DNA from 2 places in the Paenibacillus sp. SAF-068 genome. Region 2 is predicted to be linked to the other one. Evidence: predicted binding sites of a transcription regulator. Region 2 holds the regulator's gene; the other holds the start of a gene.
What was found. Region 2 encodes Rex, which represses fermentation and respiration genes when NADH is low (regulators of the CRP and FNR family bind a similar motif). Its sites were predicted from a motif close to TTGTGAAATATTTCACAA; they were not measured.
Positions count from the first base shown of each region.

Region 1: nirB (nitrite reductase large subunit NirB) is a predicted target of Rex. The motif match lies at 1,878-1,895, and genes of this name have one in related genera.

Region 1 is NZ_JBQCJX010000002.1:430,735-434,830, reverse strand. It holds gene ACTHPG_RS15900 (M42 family metallopeptidase) at 1-315, shown strand, start outside; gene ACTHPG_RS15895 (hypothetical protein) at 482-802, shown strand; gene ACTHPG_RS15890 (metal-dependent hydrolase) at 1,002-1,709, opposite strand; gene nirB (nitrite reductase large subunit NirB) at 1,985-4,096, shown strand, end outside.
Region 2 is NZ_JBQCJX010000001.1:3,055,557-3,059,652, reverse strand. It holds gene dinG (ATP-dependent DNA helicase DinG) at 1-1,362, shown strand, start outside; gene ACTHPG_RS13175 (redox-sensing transcriptional repressor Rex) at 1,578-2,231, shown strand; gene ACTHPG_RS13170 (amidohydrolase) at 2,218-3,522, shown strand; gene ACTHPG_RS13165 (DUF5590 domain-containing protein) at 3,562-4,092, shown strand.

The sequences.
Region 1 (4,096 bases), on a different contig from region 2:
GAAGGGGCATTGCTTCGTATTTTTGACCCGGGTATGTTCACTCATCGCGGAATGGTGGAATATGTTCAAGATACGGCTTCATCCAATCAGATCAAAATGCAGTATTTCATCTCACCAGGGGGTACTGATGCAGGTCAAGTTCACTTAAGTGGTATCGGTGTACCTTCAACCGTGATTGGGATCTGTGCCCGTTATATCCACACCTCTTCTTCCATCATTCATACGGATGACTACGATGCGGCCAAAGAACTGATTGTAAAGCTTGTGAAGGGTCTGGATCGGACAACGATGAATACCATCATTAATAATGCATAACAATTAAATTGATATTATTTTTAATTGGACAAGAGACCCCCTCACGATATCAGGGGGTCTCTTTTTTATATCCTCTTATAGATTAATAGGCCGAACATTATAGGAAATTACACATAAGATACAATAACGGTAGATGATTCAAACACCAAGCAGCGGGGGACCTGTTATGGCAGTGAGAAGGAATAGAAAATCGAATAAAGGTTCCAAAAAATCAAATGCCGCAAACACCCTTCTCAATGGCAACCTTAAAGGAAAAAATCTGGAACTTATTGTTGCAGCATTACTGGTAAGTGGGAAGTTAAGAGTGGATGCGGTCACGTTGTTTCGAGAAGCTACACTGGTCGTTGAACTGGTCGGGCAATATAAAACGTTACAGAATATTACACCGTCTAATCAAGACAAACTGGTGCAATTCCTGGATGAGATTGGTGGGGACATGACTTTGAATGATGTTATACGGGCTTTCCAACAGAGAATCAATTCTTAACGCCAAGAAATGAGGTTGAAGTGATGTCTGACTTTGACGGAAGTGGGTTCGCTGAGCTATTGATCATTGTCATTCTTATTGTTTTATTTGTATTCGGTTCTTCGGATATCGACAGCCTTACCGATTCGCCTTCTCAATCCTGAATTGGCATACCTGTAAACGCCAGTCCATAGTCTATTGGACTGGCGTTTTGGGATGTCTACAGAAATAACGGAGAGAATGCAATCCAGGCCAAAATAAGGGTAAGCACAATGCAGACATTCTCCACAACGGCCCCACGCTTGGTTCCTGTACTCATCAGATTCACCCGTATGCGCCACTTTAGCGGTGGTAACGGACGAATCCCCCGATTGGTTAGCGAATCGGCCAACAGGTGCATGGCATACGCCGTACCTCCCGCCACCCAAATTTCCGGTCCCTGCTGATGGGTCGTACTGTAGAGTAAACCAGCCCATATCGCCGTTCCATATAGGGTATGCGTTAATCCCCTATGAGTAAGCGTGGTACACAGCATAAGCAGGCTGCCTGCAATCAGATTCCACGGGGCAAATGCGTGACCGTAGAACACCAGGCCGAGTCCAATGGCGAACATCAACACTTTGCGAAGAGAACGCGAAGGCAGGAATGACACAAGCGCAATGAGAATCGCGAGCAACAGGTTCCATGGTTTGGCATGAACATAAAAGTACACAAATACAGCTGTTGGCAAAAGAACGGTCTGTAACAGCCTGATGAGACTGTTAGGCAAAGCTCTCGATACCAGCAGCGAATTCGGCTCATCGATGTCAGGCAATAACGAACCAATCAGGGCAACCGTAACTGCCGGTGCAGTCACCGGCATACCAGCCAACTGAAGTACAGATAGCGATACGCCTGTCCCGATCATAAGGTGGGATCTTCCCATCATGATGCAAAAACGTCCTTTCGAAGAAATAGGGAACATACATAGCCCACTTTTGATAGTACAACGAAACCAAAACAAGAACAATAGTTCGTATTTCTTATTTATATAAAATAAATATTATTTTCTGTGATGGGGCTCACACTATTAAATTTATGACTCTTCTATCTTTATTAGTGAATTAAATCACATAAATTATCGTTAACACCTTGTATAATTTCAAATATAAACCACTAAAATTGCAGGTAATGTACAGCGTCTATCCAAGGAGGCATACACACATGAACGGAAAAAAAGAGAAACTCGTTATTATTGGTAACGGTATGGCAGGAATCAGTACGGTTGAACAAATTTTAAAATTAACTTCGCGATTTGATATTACGGTTTTTGGCACAGAGCCCTATCCTAACTACAACCGCATTATGTTGTCCTATGTACTGGAAGGCAGCAAAACACTGGATGACATCGTACTGAATGATCTCCACTGGTATCAGGATTATGGTATTACACTGCACACAGGCACAACAGTTACACGAATCGATGCCGAGACGCAGGAAGTTGTAACGGAGGATGGAACTCGCTTCCCTTATGACAAAATCATTATAGCAACCGGCTCCAACTCCTTCATTCTTCCGGTACCGGGACATGACAAGCAAGGCGTAGTCGGTTTCCGTGATATCGCCGATTGTAACGTCATGCTTGACGCTGCCAAACAGTACAAAAGAGCGGCCGTTATCGGGGGCGGACTGCTGGGTCTTGAAGCTGCCAAAGGTCTGGTACAACTTGGCATGGAAGTTACCGTGGTACATCTGATGGAAGATCTGATGGAACGTCAGCTTGATCCGCAAGCTTCAGCCATGTTAAAGGCAGAATTGGAGCGTCAGGGTATCCGTTTCAAAATGGGTGCACAGACTTCCGAACTGCTGGGCGGAGAACGAGTTGAAGGTATTCGTTTTGCCGATGATTCCGTTCTGAATGTTGACTTTGTGGTCATGGCTGTAGGAATCAAACCTAATACTGCTGTAGCCCGTGAAAGCGGTATGGAAGTAAATCGGGGTATTGTTGTGGATGACTACATGCAAACTTCACTTGAGAATGTATATTCGGTCGGTGAATGTACAGAGCATCGCGGCGTATGTTACGGCCTCGTTGCCCCATTGTTCGAGCAAGGCATGATTCTGGCCAAACATATCTGCGGTGTTGAGACGGCTCCTTATGAAGGTTCTGTTGTATCCACGAAATTGAAAATTTCGGGTGTTGATGTCTTCTCAACCGGTGAATTCATTGACAGTCCGGAGCACACCGTTATCTCACATAAAGATGACTGGAAACGGACCTACAAAAAAATTCTGCTTCGCGATAATAAAATGGTCGGCGCGGTTCTCTTCGGTGACATTACGGATTCTGCCGAATTGCAAAAATTAATTAAACAACAGACCGAAATGACTGAAGAACTGTATGGTTCACTGATGGGTACAGGTTGCGGCGGTCATAAGAAAACAACCTCTGTTGAGACGATGCCGGAAGACGAAATCGTCTGCGGATGTAACGGGGTCACTAAAGGGACTATCGTTGATGTCATTACCAACCAGGGCCTGACTACTGTAGATGAAATCAAAGCCTGTACCGGTGCAACCCGCTCTTGCGGTGGATGTAAACCGGTTGTGGAACAGATTCTGCAATATGTGCTGGGAGACGGTTTCAGCAGTGGAGCCAAACAGGGAATATGCGGATGTACTTCTATGGGGCGAGATGAAATCGTAGCCGAGATCCGACAAAAAGGACTGCAAACGACCAAAGAGGTCATGAATGTATTGGGTTGGAGCCAACCTGAGGGTTGTTCCAAATGTCGCCCGGCAATCAACTATTATCTTGGCATGATTGCACCGGACACGCATGAAGATGAGAAAGAATCCCGTTTTGTTAATGAACGCATGAACGCGAATATTCAAAAGGATGGAACATATACGGTTGTACCTCGGATGTATGGCGGGGTGACTACACCAGCAGACCTCAAACGCATCGCTGACGTTTCGGTCAAATACGATGTGAAAGCTGTCAAGGTTACCGGCGGTCAGCGTCTCGACTTGATTGGTGTCAAAAAAGAAGATCTGACTAAAGTATGGGCGGAACTGGATATGCCATCAGGTTACGCATACGCCAAATCGCTGCGTACGGTTAAAACATGTGTCGGCTCCCAGTTCTGCCGGTTCGGTACACAGGATTCCATGGCAATGGGTGCTCGCATTGAACGTAAATTCGAACGTCTGGATCTGCCAGCCAAGTTCAAATACGCTGTAAACGGCTGTCCACGGAACTGTGCAGAGGCCTGTACCAAAGATATCGGTATCGTTGGTAACGACGGCGGCTGGGAAATCTTTATCGGTGGTAAT
Region 2 (4,096 bases):
GACAGTCGTAATGGACAACTGCCTATGCTTCGTTCGCAGTTATCCGGGCATGAGAATTCGGTGCAATGGGGCTCCATGGTGGATCAGATGTTCCCGCTGGCTGTTGAGGTCAAGGAACTGTGGGATCGTATGAGTGATGCCCTGTTCGGACTTTTGCCTGAACGAAGTGATGCTTCACCGGGCGAGACCGGGCAATTTTCCCTGCGACTGAAGGCATCTCAGAAACCTGCGAAATGGCAGGAGTTGCAGGAACTGGAGAACCAGATCTATGTAACTCTGGGTGATCTGGTTCGCAGAGGGGACAAATTGCTGCTTGAGGTGAAAGAGGATCAGGATGATTATCAATCGGATAGTCTGATCACGGACATTACAGGACTGCTGAAAGATCTGACCACATTGAAGGATAATCTACGTTTCTTCATGCGTATGGATGATGCCAAAACGGTGTACTGGATGGAAGCCAGCGGCCAGTTCCGCAGTAAATCGCTTCAATTGTATGCCGTACCTGTAGATGTCAGTGCACAACTTAAAGATCTATTTTTTGATAAAAAGAAAAGCGTTGTGCTTACATCAGCTACGCTCTCTGTAGATAAGTCATTCCAGTTCATGATTGAGCAGCTTGGCTTGCAAGAAGCCTCTGAGAATAATCGCCTCTTAACGTCGATGCTGCCATCACCGTTCAACTATCGCGATCAGGCACTTCTGGTGATTCCGCGTGATTTCCCAAGTGTGAAGGGCAGTGTGGGTGATGCGCACTTTGTCAATATGCTGGTGCAGTCACTCGCAGAGACCGCAATTGCCACGCGTGGACGCATGATGGTTCTGTTTACCTCATACAAGATGCTGCGACAGGTCTATGACCCGCTGAAGGAGGCACTGTCCGGTAACGACATCTCATTGTTGGGCCAAGGCGTAGACAGTGGTAGCCGCTCCAAGTTGACTCGCAGGTTCCAGGAGGCCAAAGCTACGGTACTTCTGGGCACAAGCAGCTTCTGGGAAGGTGTGGATATCCCGGGAGAAGCTCTAACCTGTCTCGCTATTGTGAGATTGCCTTTCCAGCCGCCGAATCATCCGTTGGTGGAAGCCAAGAGTGAGTTGCTTCAGGAACAGAAGAAGAATCCGTTCATGAAACTGTCCGTGCCGCAAGCGGTCATTCGTTTCAAGCAAGGATTTGGCAGATTGGTGCGTACAGCAAAGGACAGAGGCATTGTCATTGTTTATGATACTCGGGTGATTGAAGCGTACTATGGTAAATTCTTTTTATATTCATTACCTGGTCCAAAAATGGAGCATATGCTCACGGAGCAGATGGTTCCACGAATTACCGAGTGGTTAGAAGCACCTGCTAATGAACAGGAGTAGTGGTTATTTATTCGCTGTATCATTGCGTGACACTATCGATTGGCGTTAAACTTTATTAGATATTTCCGTATCCGATAAGCAATTGCACGTAAGAACTTATAACCTAAATTACAAAGAGCATTCTGTATGAAATATCACGTCTATCTCTGTGTTTATACAGAATGCTCAACTTTTCATCTATTATTTTATCGTAGGCTTGGTAAGGGGGAGCAAGAATGAAATCGGATAAAATTTCGGAAGCGGTGGTACGACGTCTGCCTGTATACTTGCGCTATTTGAGTGAGTTGCATCAGCGTGAGGTGGCTACTGTTTCTTCTCAAGAGCTTGGACAGCGGCTGGATCTGAATCCGGCCCAAATTCGAAAAGACCTGGCTTATTTCGGTGATTTTGGTCGTAAAGGGATCGGGTATGATGTTTCCTATTTGATCGAGAAAATTCGTCACATACTCAAAATTGATCAGCAAATCAATGTAGCTTTGGTAGGTGCGGGTAACCTCGGACAAGCCTTGTCCAACTACAACGCATATCTGAAAGATAACATGAAGATTGTTGCAGTATTCGATGCATATGGACCGAAGATTGGTAGTCAGATCAACAGTTTAAAAGTAAAACCAATGAATGAATTAACGGAAGCGGTTAAAGCAGATAACATCCGCATCGGAATTATTACCGTTCCGGATACGGAAGCTCAAAACGTAGCCGATCAGCTGATTGAATCCGGAATCGAAGCGATCCTTAATTTTGCACCAACCATTCTAAAAACACCGCCGCACATCCGCATTCATCATGCTGACTTTACAACGGATCTGCTAAGTTTGGCCTATTACTTGGAGACTGGAAAGGACGAAGAGCAAGATGACGACAAATAGATGGGTAATCCACAACGGCAAATTTGCCGTGAATGAAGGCACAACCTGGAACGTGGTTCAAGGATACATGGTTGTCGAGAATGACAAGATTGTGCATATTGGTGAGACATTGCCGGATGGAGACGAAAATTGTACCAAAGTGGATGGAAAAGGGTTGTTCTTCCTGCCGGGTCTGATCAATACGCATGGTCATGCAGCGATGTCATTGCTTAGAGGGCACGGAGATGATCTTGCGTTGCAAGTATGGTTGCAGGAAAAAATGTGGCCGATGGAAGCGAAAATGACTTCAGAAGACGTATACTGGGGAACTTCGCTATCCGTGCTTGAAATGTTGAAAGGCGGAACTACAGCGTTCCTGGATATGTATGATCACATGGATCAAGTTGCCAAAGTGGTGGAACAATCCGGCGTTAGAGCAGCACTGGCACGTGGAGTAATCGGACTCTGCTCGGAAGAGGAGCAATTGCGGAAGCTGGAGGAGTCGGCTGCGTTTGCACGCGAGTGGAATGGACAGGCAGATGGTCGCATTACAACCGTAATCTCGCCACATGCACCATATACATGCCCTCCAGACTACATAGAGAAGCTTGTACAGGTCGCCAACGACCTGAACCTTCCCCTGCATACCCATATGTCGGAAACGCTTCGTGAAGTCGAACAGAACGTCACAGACTACGGATTGCGTCCTGTCGCACATCTGGAGAAATTGGGCTTTTTCTCCCGTCCATCTCTGGTTGCACATGCGGTACATCTGAATGACGAAGAGATTGAGATTTTGGCCCGTCACGATGTGGCAGTATCCCATAACCCGGGAAGTAACCTGAAACTGGCCTCCGGTGTTGCACGGGTACCTGCGTTGCTGAAAGCAGGAGTTACCGTGTCACTCGGAACAGACGGACCGGCAAGCAACAACAACCTGGATATGTTCGAAGAAATGAGACTGGCTGCATTGATCCACAAAGGTGTGTCGGGTGACCCGACAGCTGTGCCAGCAGGCGAAGCATTACTACTCGGAACGTCATATGGTGCTAAATCCATCTTCTTGAACAATACCGGAGCACTCCGGGTTGGCATGAAGGCTGATTTTATCGCCCTGGATATTGAACAGGCACATTTCTACCCGCATACAGACCTGATCTCGCATACAATCTACTCGGCTTCTGCCAAAGATGTGGAGCACGTATGGGTCGATGGGAAACAAGTGGTGAAACATGGCGAATGTCTGACGCTGGATGAAGAGCGCATTTTGCGTGAGTCTCAATTGGCATTTGATGGTCTGCTTGCTCGATAATTGCAGGTCAGAGCATCTTAGGGAAAGGAAGTTCGGCTTTTGAAGAAAAAAAAGAAGTGGATATGGATTTCGCTGCTTGCACTGGTTCTGATTCTGTTTGGACTTCAGCGTTATTACGTGTATGTCACGCAGGACCAGCGCAAGGAAGAATCGCTCGCCATACAGGCAGCACAGGAACAACTGGGCATTACATCCTATGATGAATTGCGCAAGTATATCTGGGGTGATAAAGAAGGCTCTGACAACATCTACTGGACCTTGATCGGCAAAAACAAGGATAACCAGGATGTCATGGTGTGGGTAAAATTCGATGCCAACAATCAACCTGCTACGGGGGCAAACGCTATACACAGCGAGTTGCTGCAGAATGGCATGTCTGAGACGCAGATCCGCAATCGCTTCAGTTCTGAAGTTCCTGCCGGTGAGATTAAACGAATCATGCCTGGCGTTGTGAATGGAATATATGTGTGGCAAGTGTATTATAAAGACGGTACGCATAACCACTATCGGTTCTATCGTTTTAGCAATGGAGAACAGGTCGACTTGGTATACACACTCCCGAACAGCTAGAACA